Regions from separate parts of the Mesorhizobium sp. ISC25 genome, predicted to be linked through region 3. Evidence: predicted binding sites of a transcription regulator. Region 3 holds the regulator's gene; each other region holds the start of a gene.
What was found. The regulator LexA, encoded in region 3, represses DNA repair genes until DNA is damaged. The targets are predictions, from matches to a motif close to TGTTCNNNNTGTGTTCNG.
Positions count from the first base shown of each region.

Region 1: recA (recombinase RecA) is a predicted target of LexA. The motif match lies at 2,069-2,086, and genes of this name have one in related genera.
Region 2: dnaE (DNA polymerase III subunit alpha) is a predicted target of LexA. The motif match lies at 2,107-2,124, and genes of this name have one in related genera.
Region 4: RQ479_RS10695 (sel1 repeat family protein) is a predicted target of LexA. The motif match lies at 1,421-1,438, and genes of this name have one in related genera.

Region 1 is NZ_CP135441.1:1,543,171-1,546,281, forward strand. Features, by position in the region: gene alaS (alanine--tRNA ligase) at 1-586, opposite strand, end outside; gene recA (recombinase RecA) at 847-1,944, opposite strand; gene RQ479_RS07805 (hypothetical protein) at 2,529-3,111, shown strand, end outside.
Region 2 is NZ_CP135441.1:954,763-957,873, reverse strand. Features, by position in the region: gene dnaE (DNA polymerase III subunit alpha) at 1-1,839, opposite strand, end outside; gene RQ479_RS04715 (acetyl-CoA carboxylase biotin carboxylase subunit) at 2,402-3,111, opposite strand, start outside.
Region 3 is NZ_CP135441.1:1,140,668-1,143,778, reverse strand. Features, by position in the region: gene kynU (kynureninase) at 1-380, opposite strand, end outside; gene lexA (transcriptional repressor LexA) at 831-1,565, shown strand; gene RQ479_RS05600 (ComEC/Rec2 family competence protein) at 1,559-3,111, opposite strand, start outside.
Region 4 is NZ_CP135441.1:2,099,240-2,102,350, forward strand. Features, by position in the region: gene RQ479_RS10690 (branched-chain amino acid ABC transporter substrate-binding protein) at 1-619, opposite strand, end outside; gene RQ479_RS10695 (sel1 repeat family protein) at 1,008-1,274, opposite strand; gene RQ479_RS10700 (DUF2147 domain-containing protein) at 1,735-2,079, shown strand; gene RQ479_RS10705 (invasion associated locus B family protein) at 2,209-2,568, opposite strand; gene RQ479_RS10710 (autotransporter domain-containing protein) at 2,769-3,111, opposite strand, start outside.

The DNA of each region.
Region 1 (3,111 bases), 400 kb from region 3:
CGCCATCCTCCTCGGGGCTGCCGGGAGGGCCGCCCCAGATATGCTCGCCACGATCGATGAAGATCTCCGAACACGGCCCGCAAGGCCCGGTGTCGCCCATTGCCCAGAAATTGTCCGAGGTCGCGATGCGGATGATGCGATCGTCGGAAAGACCGGCGATCTTCCTCCAGAAGCCGGCCGCCTCGTCGTCGGTGTGATAGACGGTGACCAGCAGCTTGTCCTTGTTCAGCCCGAACTCCTTTGTGATCAGGTTCCAGGCAAGCTCAATGGCGCGCTCCTTGAAATAGTCGCCGAACGAGAAGTTGCCGAGCATCTCGAAGAAGGTCAGGTGGCGCGCAGTGTAGCCGACATTGTCGAGGTCGTTGTGCTTGCCGCCGGCGCGAACACTCTTCTGGGCAGTCGTGGCGCGCGAATAAGGCCGCTTCTCCAGACCGGTGAAAACGTTCTTGAACTGCACCATGCCGGCATTGGTGAACATCAGCGTCGGGTCATTGCGCGGCACCAGCGGGCTCGACGCGACGACCTCGTGACCTTCCTTGCGAAAATAGTCGAGAAATGCCGACCGGATCTCGTTGACGCCACTCATGAAATACTGCCTTTTCGAGAGAACCGCCGGCTGCCGGCGGAAAATAGACATGGCCTTTTAGCGGTCGCACCGCAGCCTGTCCAGAAACACCAAATGGGCTCAAATCCCGGCTTTCACCAGCGCTTTGAAATGCGTTTGCCCCGCCGTCAAACGCGAACCGCCGGCACGGGGCCGGCGGTTCGAAACGCATCGATTACGCAAACTCAAAATCAAAACATCAAATCGAAACCTGGCTGAGGCTCCGCGAGGCGTCGCTTGCCCTACATCACCCCAGCATCGTCCTCGAAGCCGTCGTCGCTGCTTTCGGAGCCGCCGTTCTCAAGGAATTTCTCAGCGATCAGCCCGGCATTCTGCCGCAGCGCCAGCTCGATCTCGCGCGCCGTGTCGGGATTGTCGCGCAGGAACAGTTTTGCGTTTTCGCGGCCCTGGCCAAGACGCTGCGAATTGTAGGAGAACCAGGCGCCCGACTTTTCGACCACGCCCGCCTTGACGCCGAGATCGACCAGCTCGCCGGTCTTGGAGACGCCCTCGCCATACATGATGTCGAACTCGACCACCTTGAAGGGCGGCGCCAGCTTGTTCTTGACGACCTTGACGCGGGTCTGGTTGCCGACGACCTCGTCGCGATCCTTGACCGAGCCGATGCGGCGGATGTCGAGGCGGACCGAGGCATAGAATTTCAACGCATTGCCGCCGGTCGTCGTCTCGGGCGAACCGAACATGACGCCGATCTTCATGCGGATCTGGTTGATGAAGATGACCATGGTGTTGGAGCGCGAGATCGAGGCGGTGAGCTTGCGCAGCGCCTGGCTCATCAGGCGGGCCTGCAGGCCGGGCAGCGAATCTCCCATCTCGCCTTCGATTTCGGCGCGCGGCGTCAAGGCCGCCACCGAATCGACCACCAGCACGTCGATGGCGCCGGAGCGCACCAGCGTGTCGCAGATCTCCAGCGCCTGTTCGCCGGTATCGGGCTGCGAGATCAGCAGGTTTTCGAGATCGACGCCGAGCTTGCGGGCATAGACCGGGTCGAGCGCGTGCTCGGCATCGACGAAGGCGCAGATGCCGCCCTTCTTCTGGGCTTCGGCCACCGTGTGCAGCGCCAGCGTCGTCTTGCCCGAGCTTTCCGGCCCGTAGATCTCGACGATGCGGCCGCGCGGCAGGCCGCCGACGCCAAGCGCGATGTCCAGCCCAAGCGAGCCGGTCGGCACCGTTTCGATCTCGACGACCTGCTCGTTCGCGCCGAGCCGCATGATCGAGCCCTTGCCGAAGGCACGCTCGATTTGCGACAGCGCCGCATCCAGAGCCTTTGATTTATCCACCGCTTTGTCCTCTACAAGCCGCAAAGAATTCTGAGCCATGATACATCACCCCGTGGTCGTCAATGGAGGCCGGACAATCCCGCAATCCTTAAAAGAATGTACCTCATTTGTTCTCATTTGTCAATGAGCGCCAAGGGTTTGAAAAATAACGCACATCCATATTTGTTCTATTTTTGTTTCGCAATTTTTGCTTCTGGATGTTATCTCCGTCAGAAAAGGTACACTTCCGACTCTCCGCCAATTTCAAGGGCGATTCGCTAGCGAACACGCCTGCCTCGAACACCTAATGATAACCCCAGTGCGGTGATCGTCACGAATGCGCCAAGTGCCATCGCGTGAGGCTCGCCGCTCTATGAGTGCGGCTTCTGCAGTGCGCAGGTCTACCCGACCGCAGGCACTCCATTCCGAAGCCAGGCGCACGTCACTGCGCGACTGATGTCACGCTCATGTCCCGCTTTCCGCGAAGGAAGTCCAGCGCACCATCGGCGTGACCGGTAGGGACGAGCTTGGTTGCGATCGCCTTTAGAGGGCGGTCGAAGGGGCGTTAGGTGTATCGGTCATTGTTGCTCCTGTCCGCATCCTAGGGGATAATCGCCGCAGTGAATTTTGGCGGCGATTCTGTCATGTCTGGCGGCGACGATCGATATGACTTCATAACGTTCGGCTGGATTGCGACCATAATTGGATTGCTCTTATTTGGGTCGCTACTCGACTCTCAAAAGTCCATTGAAAATCAAAGCTCCTACTACGCCAGAAAATGTGCCGCACGATATAGCGATAGCCCCTTTTCGACCACCTATGTCCATCCCAAATCCAGCAATCAAAAAACTGAAAAAGCAAACGACTCCAGCGAAACCAACACGGATTGGTGTGATCTCGCAGCCCAACAGAGCGTTGCTGAAGACACCACAAGTATGTACCGGATTAACCTGTTTGGGTTGATCGCGAGCGGCGTCGGCATTTTCTTCATTTGGCGTACTCTCAAAGCTAATCAGTTTGCTACCAAAGCCGCTATTCAAGCTGCCAACACGGCCACCGCTGCTGCCAATGCTGCCATTGCCGCTGAGCGACCCTATGTATTCCTTTGGATGACTAAGCGAGACCCTTTCGATGGCAAAAAACTTCTCGGGATCAACTTCAAGAATTTCGGCAGGACGCCAGGCTTTGTGACGCGCATTCAGTATGATGTGGGACTTTTCGCCGTGC
Region 2 (3,111 bases), 190 kb from region 3:
GCGGCGGATCAGCTTGACCGCCCTGTCCAGCACCGTCAGCGTCTTCAGGCCAAGGAAGTCGAATTTCACCAGCCCGGCCTGCTCGACATACTTCATGTTGAACTGCGTGACCGGCATGTCCGAGCGCGGATCGCGGTACATCGGCACCAGCTCCGACAGCGGCCGGTCGCCGATGACGATGCCGGCGGCGTGCGTCGAGGCGTGGCGGTAGAGACCTTCCAGCTTCTGCGCCGTGTCGAGCAGCGTCTGCACGATCGGCTCACGCTCCGCCTCTTCGGCAAAGCGCGGCTCGTTGGCGATGGCGTCGGCGAGCTTGACCGGATTGGCCGGGTTCGACGGCACCATCTTGCTCAGCTTGTCGACCTGGCCGTAAGGCATCTGCAGCACGCGCCCGACGTCGCGCAGCACCGCGCGCGCCTGCAGTGTGCCGAAGGTGATGATCTGGCCGACCTGGTCGCGGCCGTATTTCTGCTGGACGTAGCGGATGACCTCCTCGCGCCGGTCCTGGCAGAAGTCGATGTCGAAGTCGGGCATCGACACGCGGTCGGGATTGAGGAAGCGCTCGAACAGCAGCGAAAAACGCAGCGGGTCGATGTCGGTGATGGTCGTCGAATACGCAACCAGCGAGCCGGCGCCCGAACCGCGGCCCGGCCCGACCGGAATGCCTTGTGCCTTGGCCCATTTGATGAAGTCGGCAACGATCAGGAAATAGCCGGGATATTTCATCTTCTCGATGACGCCGAGCTCGAAATCCAGTCTTTCGCGATATTGGTCGGCCGTGTAGCCGGGTGTGAGCCCATGCGCCGCCAGCCGCGCGTCCAGCCCTTCATGCGCCTGCCGGGCAAGCTCCTGCGCCTCCGCCTTGACCGCAGCATCGGCGTCGGCGACATCGCGGCCGGCAAAGCGCGGCAGGATCGGGTTGCGGGTCTTCGGATAATAGGAGCAGCGCAGCGCGATCTCGACAGTGTTGTCGATTGCTTCCGGCAGGTCGGCGAACAGCCTCGCCATGTCGGCCTGGCTTCTCAGGAAGTGGTCGGGCGAAAGGCGGCGGCGATTGTCGGCCGCAACCACGGAACCTTCGGCAATGGCGATTAGGGCGTCATGCGCCTCATAGTCTTCACGAGAAAAGAAAAACGCCTCGTTGGTGGCAACCAGCGGCAGATCGTGGCGGTAGGCGAGATCGACCGACGACTGCTCGATCGTGCGGTCGTAGCCGGACACCCGGTCAAGCTCGACATAGAGCCGGTCGCCGAACAGGCTCTTGAGCGCCAGCAGCCGGGTCTCGGCGAGTTCGCGGCGATCCTCTTTCAAGGCAGCGCCGATCGGACCGCGCGGCCCGCCGGTAAGGCAGATCAGACCGTCGGAGTGACCCTGCAGCATCTCGGTCGTCAGATGCACCGCTTCGCCGGGCGGTGTCTCGAGGTAGACGCGGCTGACCAGCCTGACCAGATTGCCGTAGCCGGCCTCGGTGGCGGCGATCAGGACGACCGGCCGCATCTCCGGCCCTTGCCGCCTGCGGTCGCGCTGGCTGTCGCTCGCCTCGCCGGAAAAGGCGAGGTCGATCTGGCAGCCGATGATCGGCTGGATACCGTCCTTTACCGCCTTCTGGGCGAATTCCAGCGCGCCGAACAGATTGTTGGTGTCGGTGACGGCGATTGCCGGGCACTCGTCCTGCACCGCATGGCCAACGATCTTGCCAAGCTGCAACGCACCTTCGAGCAGCGAATAGGCCGAATGCACGCGCAGATGAATGAACCGACGCGCCGCCGCCTCCGCCCGCGACGCCTTTGCATAGGCCTCGCGCAGCAAGGGATCGCGTGGAAGTCTCTCATCCGCCATGGTTTTTTCGCGCCGCCTCACAAGGACTCAGTCGATGAAGATGTATTGTCCGGCACCGGGTAACACGAGTCCAGCGGTAGCGATTGGAGCTTTCGAAGTTTAGAGCAACCGCCGAAGCTGCCGATCTCCCCCCTCGTGGGGGAGATGTCCGGCAGGGCAGAGGGGGGCGCGGTCCCGCCAACCTCGGGCCTTGGAAACACAAAACCCGCCTCAAAGGCGGGTCGTTGGAGCCAATTAGCACCGTACGCAAATTAGTAGCATACCTGCCGGCACAAAGCAAGAACAAAATACGTTGCGACGACGAAAAAATAGGAGTTGCCCGCATCCCGAGCTCGTGCCCAATTGCAAGGTCGCGTTCCTTCGCGCCCCCCTCTGTCCTGCCGGACATCTCCCCCTCTAGTGGGGAGATTGGCTGTCATCTCGGCTTTCGCCAATCTCGTAGGGTGCAGAAGGGGCACTGTCCCCGAAGCTGCCGATCTCCCCCTGGAGGGGGAGATGTCCGGCAGGACAGAGGGGGGCACTGTCCCGCCAACCTTGGAAGAGTATCAAGGCGGTTTTAGCCTCACGCGAATTCCATGATCACCGCATCGACCGCAAGGCTGTCGCCGGGCTTGGCGTTGAGCTTCGACACGATGAGGTCGCGCTCGGCGCGCAGCACGTTTTCCATCTTCATCGCCTCGACCACGGCAAGCGTCTCGCCGGCCTTGACCTCTTGCCCTTCGGCAACGGCGATCGATACGACGAGGCCGGGCATCGGGCAGAGCAGCATCTTTGAGGTATCCGGCGCCACTTTTTCCGGCATCAGCCTTTCGAGCTCGGCAGTGCGCGGCAGCATGGCGCGCGCCGTCACCGACATGCCTTTCCAGGCGATGCGGAACCCGTTCAGCGCCGGCCTGACCTGCGCTGCGACCTTGCGGCCGCCGACGGTGCCGCGCCAGATGAGATCGCCCGGCCGCCAGTCGGATGCCACGGTCAGTGCCTTGCCGCCGTCGATTGTGAGGTCGAGCTCCATCGGAATGGAAATCATGCCTTCGACGATGGCAACCGAAAGATAATCCCGGCCGATCTTCAGCACCCAATCGCGTTTCAAGACGCCCGAATGCGGCGCCAGCCGCCCGCCCAGCCGGTCGAGCCGGTCGCGGCGCAGCAGTTCCACCGCGGTGGCAATCGCGGCCAGCACCCCTTTCTCCTCGGCGTCTGGCACGATCGGCGCGAAGCCGTCGGCATACTCCTCGGCGATGAACCCGGTCGATATCTGACCTTCCCGCCAGC
Region 3 (3,111 bases):
CTATCGCCCTCGGCGACGATGACCTGCCGCTCCGGCCGCATAGCCATGGCGGCGTGCAGCAGCTTGTAGATGTTGACCGACGTCGTGTCGCAGACCACCGTCTGGCCGATCGCGGCACCGATCAGGCGCCCGAGCTGGTCGCCAAGTTCAAGCGGCATGTTGAACCAGCCGGCCGTGTTCCATGCGCGGATGAGATCATGCGACCATTCCTCGGTCGCGGCCTTGTACAGTTCATCGAAAGCGGCACGTGAAGCAGCTCCTAGCGAATTGCCGTCGAGATAGATCACTCCTTGCGGCAACACAAAACGGTCGCGCATCGCGCGCAGCGGATCTGCGCCATCCATCGCCTTTATGGCCGCGAGATCGGGAATTCCTGTCATGATTTGCCTGCTCCCCCAAAGATCCAACGCAACGCCGGACACGCATCGACTGTTCTTCCATTACCAGGTAGCGCGCAGCAAGGCTCCACCAGCGAGAAGCAGCCTGACCAGGCGGTGGAAACCAGGAGTTTAACCCGAGGTTGGCGTTTTGAGTTCGTTTCGTTCACGGTGCATTGACCAAACCATACAGTCGATACGGGTTCACTTCCGTGCCTTTTGCCGACCGACGGCCGATGCCAGTGGCGCATTCTAGGAAGCCAGAAGGGCGCAAACGACAGCAGAATCAAGGCGATGAGGCTCGCGGCGGGTGAAAATGCGGTACCCCGGTAGGGGACGTCGTTTGTTTCCCGAGCCTTAACGCATTCATTAAACTTTAAACAGTTGCGGAACACAACTGGAACAGATAGTGTTTGTTCTGGGTTTGTTTTTCTGATTCTGTTGGGGGTCGCTATGCTGACACGCAAACAACACGAACTGCTTATGTTCATCCACGAAAGGTTGAAGGAAAGCGGTATTCCGCCCTCCTTCGACGAGATGAAGGAAGCGCTCGACCTGGCTTCCAAATCGGGAATCCATCGGCTGATAACGGCGCTGGAGGAACGCGGCTTCATTCGCCGTTTGCCCAACCGGGCCCGTGCGCTGGAGGTGCTGCGCCTGCCTGACTCGATCGCCCCCGGCCTCAATGCGGCACGCAAGTTCTCGCCGAGTGTCATCCAGGGCAGTCTTGGGCAAGGTGCCCCTCGGCAGGGCAAGCCGACATCGTCGCGCGTCCCTGCAGCCGGCAATGACGACGATGTCGTCGCCGCCGTTTCGATCCCGGTGATGGGCCGCATCGCCGCCGGTGTGCCGATCGATGCCATCCAGCACCAGACGCATTCGATTTCGGTGCCGCCGGATATGATCATGGGCGGCGAGCATTATGCGCTCGAGGTCAAAGGCGATTCGATGATCGAGGCTGGCATTTTCGACGGCGACACGGTGATCATCCGCAATGCGGATACGGCGAGCCCCGGTGAGATCGTGGTGGCACTGGTCGACGAGGAGGAAGCGACGCTGAAGCGGTTCCGCCGCAAGGGCGCTTCGATCGCCCTGGAAGCCGCCAATCCGGCCTACGAGACGCGCATCTTCGGACCAGACCGGGTCAAAGTGCAAGGCAAGCTCGTCGGACTGATCCGCCGCTACTGAGCTCCGCCCTTGGCGCCGGCTTTGGGTTTGTCGGCCCTGCGGTATGGCGGCAGGCCTCGCGCCGCGCGTGAAAATTTCCGCTGCACGTGCCAGGGCCGGTATGATTTTTCGACGGCGAAACGGATTTCGGGGCGTGTTGCCGCTTGTGGATCGAAATAGATGGCCGCACTTCCCGCGCGCGCCAGTTGCCGTTTGGTGACGACGAGGACCAGCCGGTCGTAGTAGCAGGGATTATGGGCGGTGGCGTCGTCGATGACGATCAAGCTGGCAAAGGCGCAGGCTGGCCGTGCAGTATCGCGGTCCTTGGCTTGCGCGATGATCGCGCCGGATGGATGCCTGGCAAGGCAGAGGCCGTCCGTGCAAATGAACGGCATGCCCGGCGGTAGGTCGGCCGGATCGGCAATGTCGAATTGCGGATCGTTCTTTCCAGGTGTTTCCGGCGCGACGATAGCCTCTGATGTGAGCGCGCGTTTCCAGTTGTCGATGGTGAACTCATTCGGGTGTGCCCGGTTGACCGCGAGTTCACCGCTGCCGATCGGCAGCGCGACCAGCCGTGCGTCCTCCGAGATCAATACGTCGGGTACGCGCGTCTGGGTCGTCGTCAGCAAGCCGGCGAGCGCGAAAGGAAGTGCCGCGAGCCGCAACCAGGTCGTCGCCATGCTGGCAATGACGAGGGCGATCGTCACCAAAAGGACAGATCTCAGCGAAATCAGCCCGACCGCATCGATCGGCGAGCGCTCGGAGATCCACCCGGACAGGGCGATCATCGCCGTCAGCCCCTTGCCCATCACGTAGAGGAAAGGCCCATCCGCGCCGAACGGCATCGCCAGCGCACTGAGGACGGCGAAGGGCATGACGACCAGTGAGACGATAGGCATGATGGCCAGATTGGCGAACAGGCTGAGCGGCGCCACGCGCTGGAAATGCCATATGGCGAAAAGCGCCGTGGCGCTCCCTGCAATGATCGAGGTCATCGCCAGGCCGCCCATGCCCAGCAGGACCTTTCGAGTGGCAAAGCGTAGCGGCGACCGCCGCGGCGGCGGCGTGGTGGCCCTGCCGGCGCGGTAATCGGACCAGCCTGCATAGGCGCCGACAAGGGCCGCCGTCGCGGCGAAGGACATCTGGAAGCTCGGACCAACCACCTCGTGCGGCGACACCAGAATGACGGCGATGGCCGAGATCGCCAGGTTGCGCATGGTGAGCGCGGCCCGGTCGAACAGCACGGCGATAAGCATCACCGCCAGCATGATGAAGCTGCGTTCGGCCGCTACCACAATGCCGGAAAAGACGAGGTAGGCCGCAATCGAAAAAAGCGCGGCGGCCGCGGCATATTTCTTGACCGGCCGTCGCGATGAGAAATCGGGAAACAGCGCAAAGGCGCCGCGTAGCAGCGCCATGATGGTGCCGGCGACCAACGCCATATGCAGCCCCGAGATGGAGATGATGTGGTAGATGCCTGTGCGCCGCATCGCTTCGTTGATCTCCTCGGGAATGCCGGCGCGCACGCCGACGATTAGCGCAGCAGCAATCTCGCCCTCGGCGCCGC
Region 4 (3,111 bases), 960 kb from region 3:
TTTCACCGGCGTTGATTCCCTCATAGAGGATCTCGTTGAGACCGTTCTGGTTCATCGTTGCCTTGACGACATCGGCGACGCCCTGCCCGTAGGCGCTCTTGTCGTGCAGGATGACGACGTTCTTGCCGGCATATTTCTTGGCGATCCATGGACCGATGAAAGCGCCCTGCGCGTCGTCGCGCGTATAGAGACGCATGATCGTCGGCCAGCCGGCTTTCGCCGCCGCGTCGGTCAGCACCGGGTTCGACGAAGCCGGGCTCATCATCAGCGCGCCGGCTTCGGCATAGACCGCGGAGGCCGGGATGCTCGAGCCCGAACAGGCATGGCCATCGACGAACTTGACGCCGTTGGCAACGACGCGGTTGGCGACCGAAACCGCCTGTTTCGGATCACACTGGTCATCCTGGACGTCGAGCTTGATCTGGCGGCCATCGACGCCGCCGGCCGCGTTGATCGCGTCGGCGGCGGCTTGCGCGCCTTGCTTGAATTGATCGCCGATGGTGGCAAGCTGACCGGTCATCGGTCCGACCACTGAAAAGGTGATGTCATCGGCGAAGGCGACCGGCGCGGTCATCATCAAGCCAAATATGGCTGCGCTCAAAATACTGAATTTCTTCATGGTGACATAACTCCTCCACTCTCGCGCGACCATCCCGGCCGCGCCTCTTCCAGAGTGGCCGGAGAATTTCATCCTTCACCGGAGCTGTCTAGACGCATCGTCGGCGCTCGATTGGGCCTGCAACACGCTGTCGCAAAGACAAAGCCGCGCCAGCCTTGTTCCGGCCGGTCGCAGCTTTTCTCATCGAGCTTCCCGAGATATCAGCATCGGGATCCGCTCGCCTTCCCTGTTTTGTACGGTTTATTGCACGGCTCGTCCGCCTGCCGTGTTCTTGTTGGCCCAGCCGTCTTGCGCGGCCTTGATTTTCGGGTCCAGCCGTCTGCGCGGCTTTGATCCGAAGCGTCCCTGTCGTGAGGTCAGTACCCCTGTGAAGTCGATGCCGGCGAATTCAGTGCATCGTCATCCATTCGCGGGCTTCGCGCAGCGCCTTGGCGATCTCGACCTTCGACATGGCGGCCGACAATTCAGAGCGCAGTTCCGCGGCGCGGGCCGAACCCTTGATCGCGGCGATGTTGAACCATTTGTGGGCGGCGACGACATCGGTCTCGCAATCGCGGCCGGTCGCATACATCATGCCCAACTCGAAAAGAATATCGGCCTGGGCAGTTGCCCCCATGGCGCCGAAGCCGGCTTCAAGCATTTCAAAACGTGCCATTTCAAATCCCCTGTTCTGGCTCCCGAGAGCTGTCTCCGTCTGTCCCTCGGTGTTCTTGATTACCTTCGGGGGCGGCCGCTCTTTCGATGCTTTCGAGAATGCCGCGGAGGCTTGAATCCGTCGTTAAATGGCGTGCTTAATTTGAGGAAAACAAAGCTAAAACAAGAGGTAAACGCGAAAATTCGTTAAGGATACAAAGCCAGCAATCGCGCCGGTTTGCACAAAATTTGAAGAAAACTTGCGAGGCACGGATCAAGACTCCGCTAACCACAGAAGACAAAGACGTGTGCGGCCCGTTTCATTTTTTCGCCGGCGCGGCCGTTCGGGAGCGGGCAAAAACCCGCAACCCCTCCGTGGCGGCACCGCTTTTGTTTTTCCGGGAGCTGGACTAGCTTACGTTTGCGTAAGGGGCAGACAGCCGGGACGGAGCCCGATTGGACTTGCCTGAGGGAGGAGAGACATGTTTCGACAAGTGAGCCCGGCCCTCGCGGCCGCAATAATGATGACCGGCGCGGCATGGGCCGATCCGATCGAAGGCAGTTGGAAAACGCAAGCCGGATCGACTGCCGCCATTTCGGGTGGCGGCGGGGCGTTTTCGATTACGCTCAAATCCGGCAAATTTGCCGGCAAGAACATCGGTTCACTGAAGGTGGCCGGCGACAACAAATATGCCGGCACCATAACCGACCCGGAAACCGACAAGACCTATTCGGGCAAGGCTTCGCTTTCCGGCAGTTCACTCAAGATGAGCGGCTGCGTTTTCGGCGGGCTGATCTGCAAGAGCCAGACCTGGCACAAGCTCTGATTGTGCCCTTCCTGCCGTGGTGAGCGGGGCCAGTCGGCCGCGGCGACGACCGTGCCCTGCTCAGCTTACCGCGAGGTCAGTTTGCAGCCTGTCGAAAAACATATGGAGAGTGACGAGAAGAGCTCGGGATCAAACCCCGCCGAGAACCTGCAGCCTATCGAGCGCGGCAGCCAAGCCTTTCAGCGAAATCGACAGAGCGAATTCTTTGCTGTCGGTGGATTGCGCCTTCACCCGCAGAGCGGTACCGGCCCGCAGCGCTGCAATCATCGCGGCATCGAAGCTGAGCGGCACGATACATCCGCCCGGCAGACAGGTCGAAAAGCGCAAAGGCTTGCGTGACTGCCCATCGTCGATCTGAAGCGTGGCGCCGGCATCGAGCAGCAAACCGAAGGGTAAAACCAGATCGCCGGAAAGAGTATCTTTGCCGTTTCGACGCAATTCGATCGCGAGCACGCGCTGGCCATTCTTCTGCGCCTGTTGCTGGGACACAGTGCAAAGCGCCCGGGGCGCGGCACTTTCGCAGGAGAGGCGCCAGTCCTGGTAAGTTTCCTGGAGAGACGACGCGCCTCCCGGCAGGGTCGACGCAGGCTCTTGCGCCGGCGCGGACACAGGCACCGAGACGATCAAAGCCGCCCTTATTGTCGGGCGTATTTTTCGCCACATCACGGCGACCCTCTTCTCTGTCGTTGTCAGAATTTGACGCGGAGATCCGCCTTGGCGCCATTGTCGACGACGCCGCCGTCGAATTGGCCGGAATAGGACAGGCCGAGCGTGGCATTGGCCGACATTTGCAGGTCGAGGCCGGCCTCGACGAGGGCTGCATCCTGCGCGATCGGCACGCCGGCTATGGTAAAGGCATCGCCGCCGGCGAAGGCGAAGGTCGAAACCGGCGTGACATCGCCAAAGGCGTGGCGCCAGCCGACCATGCCGCGCGCCGTCGCGTTCATGCCGCCAAGCGCGACGTCGGTCGATGCGCGCAGCCCGAGCGTGGTGAAGGTCGCATCCGTGGTCGAACTGGCGCTGGTCAACGCC